DNA from 2 places in the Streptomyces lydicamycinicus genome. Region 1 is predicted to be linked to the other one. Evidence: riboswitches for the same ligand, from Rfam matches in the RefSeq annotation. Region 1 holds a riboswitch; the other holds the start of a gene.
The links. A riboswitch is a leader RNA that binds a small molecule or an ion and turns the genes downstream of it on or off. The one in region 1 is predicted to bind S-adenosylmethionine.

Region 1 (7,027 bases):
GTGTCAGGGTGCGGCCCAGGTCGCTGATCTCGTATTCGACCCGCGGGGGGATCTCGGCGTGGTACGTGCGGACGACCAGGCCGTCGCGTTCGAGCTGGCGCAGGCGCTGGGTGAGGACCTTGGGGGTGATGGTCGGCAGGTGCCGCTGCAACTCGTTGAAGCGCAGCCGGCCGTGGTGTTCGAGGACCCACAGGATCGGCGTCGTCCAGCGGCTGAACACCAGGTCGATCACCGGGTTGATCGGGCACGCCTGCTCCACCGCATCGGTCATGACGCCTCCTCTCCCTCCTGGCCCACGATCGCGGCCAGGGCACTTTCCCATAGGAAACCACTATACCGAGGAAACTAGCCTGGTGGTGTGACGGCGACCCCGGTTCCCCGGAGGTCGCACGGAGGCAGGCCGCCCCTGTGGAGGCGGGCTGTCCCATGACGATGAAAGAGGCACCACCATGACATTCCCGGCACTCCCGCCCCGCGAGGGCGAGCGGCCCCGGACGGGCCCCGAAGTCCCGCACCTGCAGTTGAGCCAGACCAGTCCGGCCGAGGTCAGGCAGGACCTGCTGCGGTGGATGGACGCCGCACTGCCCGGCACCGCCTGGGGCCGCAGCAAGGTGTCCGCCCCCAGCTCCCGCGCGCTGTTCCTCGACGGCGCGCCTCCCGCCCCGGGGGCGGTGCTGATGCCGCCGAACGCCGACGAGGAATTCACGCATGTGCACGCCGACGGCAGTCTCCATCTGGCGCTGGACCCGGCCGACCATGCCGCCTTCTTGGCCTCCGGCTGGGGAGAGAAGCACCCGCTCTACGACCTCGGCATCAACGTCGTGATGCTCTACGCCCCGCGAGACCGGACCGAACTGGAGGTGGCCAAGCAGGTCATCACCGCCTCCTATGCCTACGCGACCGGCCGGGCGCCGATGTCCGACGCCGCCGCGGCCTGACACCGCGCCGTCCTCCGCCCCCGCTCCCGACCTCTTCCCGAGCCGGTCGGGCATGCCGGCCCTCCTGGGCTTCCCAGGCCGGCCGTGCCCGGCCGGCCCGAACGAGACGAAAGGCCGCTTCCGATGCGCAACTCCCTCTCTTCCACGCCTGCTTCCGGCGGAGCGCCCCCCCAGTCCGTCATCCCTTCACGTGCGGTGATCGGCAAGGCGATGCTCTCGCTGGTCGCCGTCTTCACCGGTGTTTCGCCCTACATCGCCGACTGGAACGAAACGCACGTCCTCAACCCGCTCTGGCCCGCACACGCCAAGTTCCACAACGGTCAGACGATGGCCATGGGGACCCTCCTCGCCCTGGCCACGCTGTACTTCGTCTGGCGCCGCCGGGGCGATGCGGGTTCCAACCTGCGCGCCGCGGTCGTTCTCGCCGGCCTGTACTGGGTCAGCCAGGCGCTGGCCATCTTCTATCCGGGTGCCGCTTACTTCGACCCGCAGTTCGACAAGCCCGACATGTACGTCGCCGGTCTGCCGGTGCAGGCGGTCATCGAGATCGTCGCTCTGGCCCTCATCGGGGGCGCGGTCCTGCTCTCGCGTCCGGCGCCGGGCTCCGGTGTGCCGGAGAACAGCAACTGACCACCCGCCCACCCGTGTGCCCGGCCAGCTATGAGCAACTATCCAAATGTGTCCGGTAGTTGGGCGAGGTGCGCCGGGCCGGTGTGGAGGGAACCGGCAGCCATGGTGCGGCCTGTGCCGCTACCTGGTGATCCAGCACATCCAGTGTCGATGTGGACCGTCCCGACTCGGTTTGTCGTCCCACAGGTCGGGCAGGCTTTGACAACCATGTCCGAGATCTGTCTAACTTACGCCGCAGATCGGTCATGAGTGTCAGCGACAAGCCCTGGCTTGCTGACCGGCAACCCTCGCGCCGCGGTGGGGTGCCCCAGGTGACGACCGGACCGGAAGCCTTTCGGTAAGCGCGAGGCCCCCATGGGGCTGGAACAGTGACGGTGACGGAATGTACGCAGCTCTGGAGACGGCCGCATGGCGGCGTCGCGGCTGCCTGCTGCTGTGCGCGAACCGGACGGTCGACCTGCTCCGCGTCAACAGCGCACTGTGTACCGGCACTTGCACCTGCCGTGCCTTCTGCCGAGGCTGACGGCTCTCTGAACCTCTGATGCCACCGCTGTCGCGGTGTGCACCCTTCCTGCCCAGCCCCCGTACCACGTGCCGCGTGTCCCGTGCGCATCGTCACGCAGAGTCCTGACGGCTCTGCGGTGCCGTCGCGGCATCCGTGGTCCGGGGTGTCCGAATTCGCTGGAGCCCTCCATGAGTGAATCCCCTGGCGCTGTGGTGTCCCTCGCCTCAGCGCCTCCTGCCGAAGACACCCCCGAGCCCGCCTCCGAGCCTCGTACCGCACGCCCTGCCGGAACCGAACGGCCGGGCGATGACACCGCACCGCGGCCACTGGCGGCACAGCGGGTGCTGCCGCAGCGCCGACCAGGTCGCTGGATCGCCACGGCGATCGTGCTGGTGCTGGTCGCCCAGATCGCCCACGGACTGGTGACCAACCCCTTCTATCAGTGGGACCGGTTCCAGTACTGGTTCCTGCGCCCGACGATCCTCGACGGTCTGCTCATCACCCTCGAAGTGACGGCGTACAGCGCCGTGCTCGGTCTGCTCGGCGGGATCCTGGTGGCCCTGGGCAGGCTCTCCCGGAGCCCGGTGCTGCGGGCGGTCAGCTGGACCTACACATGGCTGTTCCGTTCGGTTCCGCTGATCGTGGTGCTGCTGTTCCTCTACAACTTCAGCGCGCTGTACAAGACGCTGAGCCTCGGAGTTCCGTTCGGCCCCGCCTTCTTCACCTTCGACGAGTCCCGGCTCGCCACCGACATCGTCGTCGCGGTCGTCGGACTCAGCCTGAACGAGGCGGCGTACGCGTCCGAGGTGGTGCGGAGCGGCATCCTCGCGGTCGACCAGGGGCAGCACGAGGCGGCATCGGCACTCGGTCTGCCGAGGAGCTACCAGTTCACGAAGATCGTCTTCCCGCAGGCGCTGCGGTCCATCACCCCGAACTACGTCAATCTGCTGATCAATCTGATCAAGAGCACCTCGCTCGTCTTCTACGTGTCGCTGCTCGATCTCTTCGGCTCCGCGCAGAGCATGGGCAGCACCTACCCGGGTGACATCGTCCCGCTGTTGCTGGTCGCCACCGTCTGGTACCTGATCCTCACGAGTGCGGTCTCCGTCGTCCAGTTCTACGTCGAGCGGTACTTCTCCCGGGGCGCGACGCGCACCCTTCCGCCGACGCCGTTGCAGAAGGTGCGGACGGGTCTGCGTGATCTGCGGGCGCGAGCCCGGAGGGAGGCGGCGATATGACCACCGAGACTGCTGAGAGCACCGAGCTGACTGAGATCACCGACACCACCGACACCACCGAGATACGGCCTGCCGCGGTCGAGGTGCACGGCGTGCACAAGTGGTATGGCGGCCACCGGGTGCTGGACGGCGTCGAGTTGACCGTGCGGCCGGGCGAGGTCACCGTGATTCTCGGGCCGTCCGGGTCAGGCAAGTCCACCCTGCTGCGGGTGATCAACCACCTGGAGAAGCCCGAGGTCGGGTACGTCAGCGTGAACGGTGAGCTGATCGGCGTACGCCGGCACGGCGAGCGCAGCGAGGCGGGGGTCCGCCCGGCCGCGGGCCGGGGGAGGCTCAAGGAGCTGAGCGAACGGGTCATCCTGGGCCAGCGCAGCCGGATCGGCTTCGTCTTCCAGAACTTCAACCTCTTCCCGCACCTGACCGCGCTGGACAACGTGGCCGCCGCTCCCGTGGCCACCGGGAAGCTGACCAAGCCCGAGGCCCGGGAACTGGCCCGCGAACTGCTCGGCCGGGTGGGCCTGGCCGACAAGGCCGGCGCCTATCCGCGACAGCTGTCCGGCGGCCAGCAGCAGAGGGTGGCCATCGCCCGCGCCCTCGCCCTGCGACCGGGGGTCATCCTCTTCGACGAACCCACCTCCGCGCTCGATCCCGAACTGGTCGGCGAGGTGCTGGCGGTCATCAAGGACCTGGCCACCAGCGGCACCACCCTCATCATCGTCACCCACGAGATCGGCTTCGCCCGTGAGGTCGCCGACCGGGTCGTCTTCCTCGATGAGGGCCGGATCGTCGAACAGGGCCCGCCCAGCGCGGTGCTGGATCACCCGGAACACGAGCGGACCAGGGACTTCCTGAGCAAGGTGCTCTGACCCCGCCACGTCACCGAAGCCCCCCCGAAGAACAAGCAACACGCCACCACAACCGCTCACCGAACCAAGGACAGCCATGCGCACCCTCAGCCTCCGCAGCAGACTCCTCCGCGGCCTCACCGCGGGCACCACCGTCGCCGCCCTCGCCACCGGCCTCGCCGCCTGCGGGGGCAACAGCGACGCGGCCGGTACGTCCGACAGCAAGCAGTCCGGGAAGGTCACCGTGGGGGCCCTCTCCAACGGTGCCGCCGAGGAGACCGAACTCAAGGTTTCCGAGGTCAAGTCCATCAGCGCCAAGCTGCCCAAGTCGGTCGCCAAGAAGGGCACGCTGGTCATCGGCGTCGGCGCCCTGCCCACCGGCTCCGTGCCGCTGAACTTCGTTGGCGACGACCAGAAGACGCTCACCGGAGCCGAGCCCGACTTCGGCCGACTGGTGGCCGCTGTCCTCGGCCTCAAGCCCGAGGTGAAGAACTTCACCTGGGAGAACCTGTTCGTCGGCATCGACAGCGGCAAGGTCGATACGGCCTTCTCCAACGTCACCGACACCGAGGAGCGCAAGAAGAAGTACGAGTTCGCCACCTACCGGCAGGACAACCTGGGGTTCGAGGTGCCCAAGAAGAGCACCTGGAACTTCGACGGCGACTACAAGAACCTGGCCGGCAAGACGGTCTCGGTGAGCCGGGGCACCAACCAGGAGAAGGTCCTGCTGGAGTGGAAGGCGAAGCTGAAGAAGGGGGGCAAGGACCTTGCCGTCAAGTACTACCCGGACAACAACAGCGTCTACCTGGCACTGAACAGCGGGAAGATCGACGCCCACTTCGGCCCCAACCCCAGCATCGCCTATCACACCACCCACACGGCGAAGACCCCCAACGCGACCCGTAACGCCGGCAAGTTCTCCGGCGCCGGAGCGAAGCTCCAGGGACTGATCGCCGCGACCTCCAAGAAGGACAGCGGGCTGGCCGAGCCGGTCTCCGAGGCGATCAACTACCTGATCGGGCACGGCCAGTACGCCAAGTGGCTGGCCGCCTGGAACCTCTCCAACGAGGCCGTCAAGACCTCCCAGGTCAACCCGCCCGGCCTGCCGCTCGACAACTCCTGATCAACGCTCGCGCGGGCGTCTGCCGCCCGGGACTCCGGTGTCACGTCGAGTTCCGGGCGCACCGGCCCGCCAGGTCCGCCACGGACGACACCGATGCCATGTCTGCCACGGACGACACCGATGCCATGGATGAACCGATGCCACGGATGAACCGATGCCACGGATGACACGGAGCCTTCTCACCGCTATGTCCACCAGCGTCTCTCCTTCCCTCGCCCAGAGCCCGGCCGCACCGCACGTCCTGGACAACGCCGTCTGGGCCGCGCTGACCGGGCCGCACGCCCGGATCGCCGAGCGCGTCGGCCGCGCCGCCCGCTACCCCCTGGACGTGTGCCCCTTCACCGCCCTCGCCGACCCGGCCGACCCGGGGGCCTGGGACGACCTCGCCGCGCTGGTCGGCCCGGACACCGTCACCGCCGTCACGGGAGCGCGGACCGTCCCCGACGGATGGGAGATCGTGGAGAGCGGGCAGGGCGTCCAACTGGTCGACACCGGGCTCCGCGCCGAACCCGCGCCCGAAGCGGTACGGCTCGGGCTCGACGACATCCCCGAGATCCTGGACCTGATCGCCCTGACCAAGCCGGGTCCCTTCCTGCCCCGCACCGTCGAACTCGGCACCTATCTCGGCATCCGGCACCGCGGACGGCTCATCGCCATGGCCGGGGAACGCGTGCATCCGCCGGGCTGGACGGAGATCAGCGCCGTCTGCACCCACCCGACACACCGTGGGCGGGGCCTGGCCACGCGACTGGTCCGGGCGGTGGCGGCCGGGATCAGGGAACGCGGCGAGACCCCCTTCCTCCACACCCACGCGAGCAACACCACCGCCATCCGCCTCTACGAGTCGATCGGCTTCACCCTGCGCCGGCATACGAACTTCCTGCTGGTGCGCACCCCGGGCCGACATCCGGCACCGACGCCTTGAACGGACTGCCGCCGTGCCCGACAAGGCAGTGCCAGACAACGCCGTGCCAGACAACGCCGTGCCCGACCACGCCCAGACACCGAAGGGAACCGACGTGATCACCTCCGAGAACCGCCCCGCCCGATCCGCAACAGCCTTTGCCGCCACGGACGTTGCCGCCGACGACATACTCCGCAGCACCCTGCGGCGCCACGCGGCCGGAGTCACGGTGATCACCGTCCCGGGCCCGGCCGGCTTCACGGCCACCTCCTTCACCTCCGTATCGCTGCGGCCACCTCTCGTGTCCTTCTGCCTGAGCCTCGGCGCATCGACCGCGCCGGCCGTACGGGAAGCCGACCGGTTCGCCGTCCACCTCCTGGGCACCCGGAACGCCGAAGTGGCACGGCAGTTCGCGCGCAGCGGCGCCGACCGGTTCCAGGGCGTCGCCTGGACCGCGCACGAGGACGGCCTGCCCGTACTCGACGACGCACCCGCCTGGCTCGCCGCCCGTGTGACGCTTCGTCAGGCCGTTGGCGACCACCTGCTGGTCGTCGGCGAGGTCGAGGCCGGCGCGGTGCATCAGGAGGCGACGGCACTGGTGCATCACGACGGGGCCTTCGCCGCGGCCCGTCCACTGCTCCCACAACCGATCCGTCGCGCTTCATGACGATCACCACGAACACCACGCTCACCACGAACACGACGAGATGAGCCCACTCCCGGTACGTACGACCCCTCAGGAAGGCGCCCCATCGTGTCCTCATCATCCTCTCCGCTACCCCCTTCGGCCTTTACCTCCGCTCCGCTGCACCTGGCCGTCGCGCTCGACGGCGCGGGCTGGCAC
Region 2 (7,027 bases), on a different contig from region 1:
TGAGGGCGGGATAAGCGACCGACATAATGTCGGTCGTGGCGACAGCAACGACAGTAGAAACCGGGCACGCGCACCCGTCGGTCAATCGGCCGAACCTCACCAGCGTCGGAACCATCATCTGGCTGAGTTCCGAGCTGATGTTCTTCGCGGCCCTCTTCGCGATGTACTTCACCCTTCGATCGGTGACCGGATCCGAGTATTGGAAGGAATCCGCCGATGCGCTGAATCTTCCGTTCTCCGCGACCAACACCACGATCCTGGTGCTCAGCTCGCTGACCTGCCAGCTCGGCGTGTTCGCCGCCGAGCGCGGTGACGTCAAGAAGCTCCGGGCCTGGTTCGTGGTCACCTTCGTCATGGGTGCGATCTTCATCGGCGGTCAGGTCTTCGAGTACACGGAACTGGTCAAGCACGAGGGCCTGTCGCTCTCGTCCGGCCCGTACGGCTCGGTGTTCTACCTGACCACCGGCTTCCACGGACTGCATGTGACGGGCGGTCTGATCGCCTTCCTGCTGGTCCTGGGCAGGACGTACGCGGCCAAGAGGTTCACCCACACGCAGGCCACCGCGGCCATCGTCGTGTCCTACTACTGGCACTTCGTCGATGTCGTCTGGATCGGCCTCTTCGCCACGATCTACCTGATCAAGTAGTCCGGACCCATACCGGCTCGTATCAGACAGACATATCCAAAGCATCGACGCAGAAGATCCTGACACCGGGGTAATCCGTGAAAAAGCTCTCCGCACGACGGCGCCATCCGCTGGCGGCGCTCGTCGTCCTACTCTTCGCGCTGGCGGTCACTGGGGGGGCGTACGCCGCGTTCGCGCCGGCGGACAAGGCTCAGGCCGATGACACCGCCCAGTCCCTTGCCATCAAGGAGGGCAAGAAGCTCTTCGCCGTCGGCTGCGCCAGCTGCCACGGCACCGGCGGTCAGGGCACCTCCGACGGCCCCAGCCTGGTCGGCGTCGGCGCCGCAGCCGTGGACTTCCAGGTGGGTACCGGCCGTATGCCGGCCCAGCAGCCCGGCGCCCAGGTGCCGCGGAAGAAGAACATCTACACCAACGCCCAGATCGACCAGCTCGCGGCCTACGTCGCCTCGCTGGGCGCCGGCCCGACCGTGCCGGACAAGGAGCAGTACAGCCCCGACGGTGCCAACATCGGCAAGGGCGGCGAGCTGTTCCGCACCAACTGCGCGCAGTGCCACAACTTCACCGGTAAGGGCGGCGCCCTGACCGATGGCAAGTACGCACCGACGCTTGAGGGCGTGGACCCGAAGCACATCTACGAGGCCATGGAAACCGGCCCGCAGAACATGCCCTCCTTCGGTGACGGTTCGCTGTCGAAGCAGAACAAGAAGGACATCATCGCGTACCTCGGCGCCGTCAACGGCGATGAATCCGAGAGCCCCGGCGGCCTCGACCTCGGCGGTCTCGGTCCGGTCAGTGAGGGTCTCTTCGGTTACATCTTCGGCCTGGGCGCGCTGGTCGCGGTCGCCATCTGGGTCGCAGCCCGGACTACGAAGGCCAAGAAGTCATGAGTGAGACTGGACGACACGAAGACGTGCCAGAAGAAACCCTTCCCGGTGAGCGGGAGACGGCTCACGAAGGTGTGGTGACCACGGCGGAGAACCCGTTCGCCGACCCGGGTCTGCCGCCCCACGAGCACCGTGCCCAGGACATCGACGACCGGGCCGCCAAGCGCTCCGAGCGCACCGTGGCGCTTCTCTTCGTCGTGTCCATGATCGCCACGGTCGCCTTCATCGCCTCGTACGTGGCGATCCCGATCGAGCAGAACGTCTACATCTGGCCGCTCGGTCACATCAGCGCGCTGAACTTCGCGCTCGGTCTGACGCTGGGCGCGGCGCTCTTCTGCATCGGCGCCGGTGCGGTCCACTGGGCCCGCACGCTGATGTCGGACGAGGAGGTCGCCGACGAGCGCCACCCGATCGAGGCGGCGCCGGAGGTCAAGGCCAAGGTCATGGCGGACTTCGCCCAGGGGGCGAAGGAGTCGCAGGTCGGCCGTCGCAAGCTGATCCGCAACACGATGTTCGGCGCGCTGGCCCTGGTGCCGCTCTCCGGTGTGGTGCTGCTGCGTGACCTCGGGCCGCTGCCCGGGAACAAGCTGCGCACCACGAACTGGAAGAAGGGCGTCCGCCTGGTCAACCAGTCCACCAACCTCCCGCTGCGTCCCGAGGACATCGCCGTCGGCTCCCTCACGTTCGCCAAGCCCGAGGGCCTGGAGGAGGACGACGAGGAGTTCGCGGAGAAGATCGCCAAGGACGCCCTGATGCTCGTGCGGATCCAGCCGCAGAACATCAAGGACAAGCACGAACTCTCCTGGTCGCACGAGGGCATCGTGGCGTACTCGAAGATCTGCACCCACGTGGGTTGTCCGATCAGCCTGTACGAGCAGCAGACGCACCACGTGCTCTGCCCCTGCCACCAGTCGACGTTCGACCTCTCTGACGGCGGTCGGGTGATCTTCGGTCCGGCCGGACACGCCCTGCCGCAGCTGCACATCACAGAGAAGGACGGCTTCCTGGAGGCCGCAAGCGGCTTCGAGGAGCCCGTCGGCCCGAGCTTCTGGGAGCGCGGATGAGTAACGAACAAGGCGCGACCAACCCGCGCCGCGGCCAGGCGCCGCGGGGCGAGCGGATCGCCGACTGGGCGGACGGCCGGCTGGGCATCTACAGCCTGGCCAAGTCCAACATGCGCAAGATCTTCCCGGACCACTGGTCCTTCATGCTGGGTGAGGTCGCGCTCTACAGCTTCATCATCATCATCCTGACCGGTGTCTATCTGACGCTGTTCTTCCACCCGAGCATGGCCGAGGTGACCTATCACGGTTCCTACGTGCCCATGCAGGGGATCCGGATGACGCAGGCCTTCGAGTCGACGCTGGACATCAGCTTCGACGTGCGCGGTGGTCTGCTGATCCGCCAGATCCACCACTGGGCCGCGCTGGTCTTCCTGGCCGCGATGATGGTCCACATGATGCGGGTGTTCTTCACCGGCGCCTTCCGCAAGCCGCGCGAGGTCAACTGGCTGTTCGGCTTCCTGCTGCTGGTGCTGGGCATGTTCACCGGCTTCACCGGTTACTCGCTCCCCGACGACCTGCTCTCCGGCACCGGTGTGCGGTTCATCGAGGGCGTCATCCTGGCGATGCCGCTGGTCGGTTCGTACCTGCAGTTCTTCATCTTCGGCGGGGAGTTCCCGGGGCACGACATCATCCCGCGGTTCTTCACGGTGCACGTCCTGCTGCTGCCGGGCATCATGCTCGGCCTGCTGGTGGCGCACCTGATCCTGGTCTTCTACCACAAGCACACCCAGTTCCCGGGTGCCGGCAAGACCAACAACAACGTCGTGGGCATGCCGCTGCTGCCGGTCTACATGGCCAAGGCCGGAGGCTTCTTCTTCCTGGTCTTCGGTGTGATCTCGGTGATCGCCGCGATCGCCAGCATCAACCCGGTGTGGGCGATCGGTCCCTACCGGCCGGACCAGGTGTCCACCGGCGCCCAGCCCGACTGGTACATGGGCTTCGCCGAGGGTCTGGTGCGTGTCATGCCGGGCTGGGAGTGGAACTTCTGGGGCCACACCCTCAACTTCGGTGTGCTGATCCCGATCCTGATCTTCCCGCTGGTCCTGGTCGCGATCGCCGTCTACCCGTTCATCGAGTCCTGGGTCAAGGGCGACAAGCGCGAGCACCACATCCTGGACCGCCCGCGCAACGTCCCGACCCGTACCGGCTTCGGTGTCGCCTGGCTCGTCGCGTACTTCGTGATGCTGATCGGTGGCGGTAACGACCTGTGGGCGACGCACTTCCACCTGTCGATCAACTCGATCACCTGGTTCGTGCGGATCGCGTTCTTCGTCGGACCGGTGCTGGCCTTCATCGCCACCAAGCGGATCTGCCTGGGGCTCCAGCGGCGCGACAAGGAGAAGGTGCTGCACGGTCGCGAGTCCGGCATCATCAAGCGCCTGCCGCACGGTGAGTTCATCGAGGTCCACGAGCCGCTCGACCAGGAGCAGCTGCACCTGCTCACGCAGCACGAGCAGCCCGCGCCGCTCGAGCTGGGCCCGGAGGTCGACGAGAACGGTGTGGAGCGCAAGCTGTCGCGTTCGCAGAAGCTGCGCGCCAAGCTCTCCAAGGCCTACTACGGCGAGGACAACGTCATCCCGAAGGCCACGGTCGAGGAGTACAAGGAGATCACCAGCGGCCACGGCCACCACTGATCACCGCAGCGCTTCCTAGCGCACCGTAGGTAGTACGCCACCCAGAGGGCCCCGTCCGATGATCGGACGGGGCCCTCCGGCGTGCCCGGCGGCTCGATAGGGTGACGGCATAAGCAGGAGACAATCCAGGAGAGTGGACCATGAACGTTGTGACCCCGGTTGGCGGCGACAGCGTGGCGGCCCAGACCTGGCCGGAGCTCCTCAACGCCCTGCTCGCCGGCCGTGACCTCAGCGCGGACGACACCGCCTGGGCGATGGACAAGATCATGCGGGGCGAGGCCGGCGACGCCCAGATCGCCGGGTTCGCGGTGGCCCTGCGCGCCAAGGGCGAGACCGTCGCGGAGATCTCCGGACTCGTCCGCACCATGTACGAGCACGCCCGGCTGATCGAGGTCCCCGGGCCCAGTGTCGACATCGTCGGCACCGGCGGCGACGGCGCCAAGACCGTCAACATCTCCACGATGTCCTCGATCGTGGTCGCCGGCACCGGCGCCAAGGTCGTCAAGCACGGCAACCGCGCCGCCTCCTCGGCCAGCGGCGCCTCCGACGTCCTGGAGAAGCTCGGGGTCAATCTCGACCTCACCCCGCAGCGGGTCACCGAGGTCGCCCGGGAAGCGGGCATCACCTTCTGCTTCGCGGTGAAGTTCCACCCCTCACTGCGGCATGTCGCCAACGCGCGGGCCCAGCTCGGCATCCGTACGACCTTCAATGTGCTCGGCCCGCTGACCAACCCCGCGAAGGTCCGCGCCCAGGCGACCGGTGTCGCGGACGCCCGGATGGCACCGATCCTGGCCGGGGTGCTCGCCGAGCGCGGCTCGTCGGCGCTGGTGTTCCGCGGCGACGACGGCCTGGACGAGCTGACCACGACCGCGACCTCCCGGGTGTGGATCGTCCGGGACGGCACGGTGCGCGAGGAGTCCTTCGACCCCCGGGACGTGGGCATCCCCCTGGTGCCGGTGGAGGCGCTGCGCGGGGCGGACGCCTCGTACAACGCGGATGTGGCCCGCCGGCTGCTGGACGGGGAGACCGGCCCGGTGCGCGACGCGGTACTGCTGAACTCCGCGGCGGCGCTGGTCGCGCTGGAGCCGGCGGACGCTCCGCTGGCCGAGCAGATCCGGGCCGGGATCGAGCGGGCCGCCGCCTCGATCGACTCCGGGGCGGCCAAGCGGGTGCTGGAGCGCTGGGTGGCGGCCAGCAACACATGAGCGCACGGTGACGCAGGGTGTGACGCAGGGCTCAGTCCGTCATACGGACCGGGCCTTGCGCCTCTTTGCCCGTGTGGCATGATTCTGCCCAGGTCACGAGTGACAGCGATGCAGGCCCCGGCCCGCTGTCCGGCAACCCTCCTTCCGTGGCGGGGTGCCCCGGGTGATGACCAGGCCGTAGGCAGCGAGGTCTGCGGCAAGCGCGGATCCCTCGCCAGGGATCCTGGTCCCCGAGGGAGAACTTCCGTGAATCAGCGAATGCGATAGGGCCCGACGGCCCCTTTTCCGCATCCCTTTTTCTTTTCCCGCCGCGGTGCCCCGGCGCGCCTTCGCGCCCCCGCCCGCAGCGAATTCGCTTACCTCTTACGGGAGTTCGCCATGTCTGGTTCCGCCGTTGCCGCCGACCGTTCCGTTTGTGCCCCGCTGCCGGTTCTCGGCCGGGATGTCCTCGTCCCGCTCGTGACCGGCGGCGAGGTCGACTACGCCGCGCTGGACTACGCCGCCAGCGCCCCCGCGCTCCAGCGGGTCTGGGACGACGTGGCGGCCTACGCCCCGTACTACGGCAGCGTGCACCGCGGCGCCGGATACCTCTCGCAGCTGTCCACCGACCTCTTCGAGAACAGCCGCCGCACGATCGAGGAGTTCCTCGGCTGCCGCACCGAGGACCAGGCCGTCTTCACCCGCTCCACCACCGACTCGCTGAACCTGCTCGCGGCCGTACTCCCCGAGAACACCCGGGTGTTCGTCTTCGAGACCGAGCACCACGCCTCGCTGCTGCCGTGGGAGCAGCGCCCCGACGTCACGGTGACCTACCTCAACGCGCCCCGGACCCCGCAGCAGGCCGTGGACACCCTGGAGAAGGCGCTGGCCGCGCGCGAGCCCTACGGCCCGGCGCTGGTCTGCGTGACCGGTGCGTCGAATGTGACCGGTGAGCTGTGGCCGGTGCGGGAGCTGGCGGCCGCCGCGCACGCCCACGGCGCCCGGATCGTGCTGGACGCGGCGCAGCTCGTGCCGCACCACCCGGTGGACCTCGGTGAGCTGGACGTGGACTGGGTCGCCTTCTCCGGACACAAGCTCTATGCGCCGTTCGGCGCCGGGGTGCTGGCCGGCCGCGCGGACTGGCTGCGGGACGCCGCCCCGTACCTGGCCGGCGGCGGCGCCAGCCGCAAGGTCTCCCGCCGCCCCGACGGCGGGGTGGACGTCGAGTGGCACACCACCGCGGCCCGGCACGAGGCCGGTTCGCCCAACGTCATCGGCGCCTACGCCATCGCCTCGGCCTGCCGGGCGCTCACCGAGGCCGGCTTCGAGGGCCTGGTCGCCCGCGAACAGGAGCTGATCGCCCGCCTCCGCACGGGCCTGGCCGAGGTACCCGAGGTCACCGTGCTCTCCCTCTTCGGCGACGACGCCGCACGCGTGGGCGTCCTCTCCTTCGTCGTCGAAGGCTGGAACAGCTCGCACTTCGCGGCCGCCCTCTCCGCGGAGTACGGCATCGGCGTCCGCGACGGCCTCTTCTGCGCCCACCCCCTCGTCCGCACCCTCCTGGGCAGCGCCCCCCAGGACCCCGGCGAGTGCGGCGCCCCCGACGCGGCCCCC

Region 2: another riboswitch for S-adenosylmethionine. It lies ahead of TU31_RS33975 (aminotransferase class V-fold PLP-dependent enzyme); the one in region 1 lies ahead of TU31_RS26750 (amino acid ABC transporter permease).

Annotation. Positions count from the first base shown of each region.
Region 1 is NZ_BBNO01000008.1:86,775-93,801, reverse strand. It holds gene TU31_RS26765 (winged helix-turn-helix transcriptional regulator) at 1-271, opposite strand, end outside; gene TU31_RS26760 (luciferase domain-containing protein) at 450-938, shown strand; gene TU31_RS26755 (DUF6640 family protein) at 1,062-1,568, shown strand; SAM riboswitch class IV at 1,810-1,918, shown strand; gene TU31_RS26750 (amino acid ABC transporter permease) at 2,262-3,311, shown strand; gene TU31_RS26745 (amino acid ABC transporter ATP-binding protein) at 3,308-4,177, shown strand; gene TU31_RS26740 (transporter substrate-binding domain-containing protein) at 4,254-5,279, shown strand; gene TU31_RS26735 (GNAT family N-acetyltransferase) at 5,467-6,204, shown strand; gene TU31_RS26730 (flavin reductase family protein) at 6,299-6,850, shown strand; gene TU31_RS26725 (LLM class flavin-dependent oxidoreductase) at 6,938-7,027, shown strand, end outside.
Region 2 is NZ_BBNO01000012.1:38,873-45,899, forward strand. It holds gene ctaE (aa3-type cytochrome oxidase subunit III) at 27-647, shown strand; gene qcrC (cytochrome bc1 complex diheme cytochrome c subunit) at 725-1,534, shown strand; gene qcrA (cytochrome bc1 complex Rieske iron-sulfur subunit) at 1,531-2,595, shown strand; gene qcrB (cytochrome bc1 complex cytochrome b subunit) at 2,592-4,229, shown strand; gene trpD (anthranilate phosphoribosyltransferase) at 4,370-5,434, shown strand; SAM riboswitch class IV at 5,526-5,643, shown strand; gene TU31_RS33975 (aminotransferase class V-fold PLP-dependent enzyme) at 5,813-7,027, shown strand, end outside.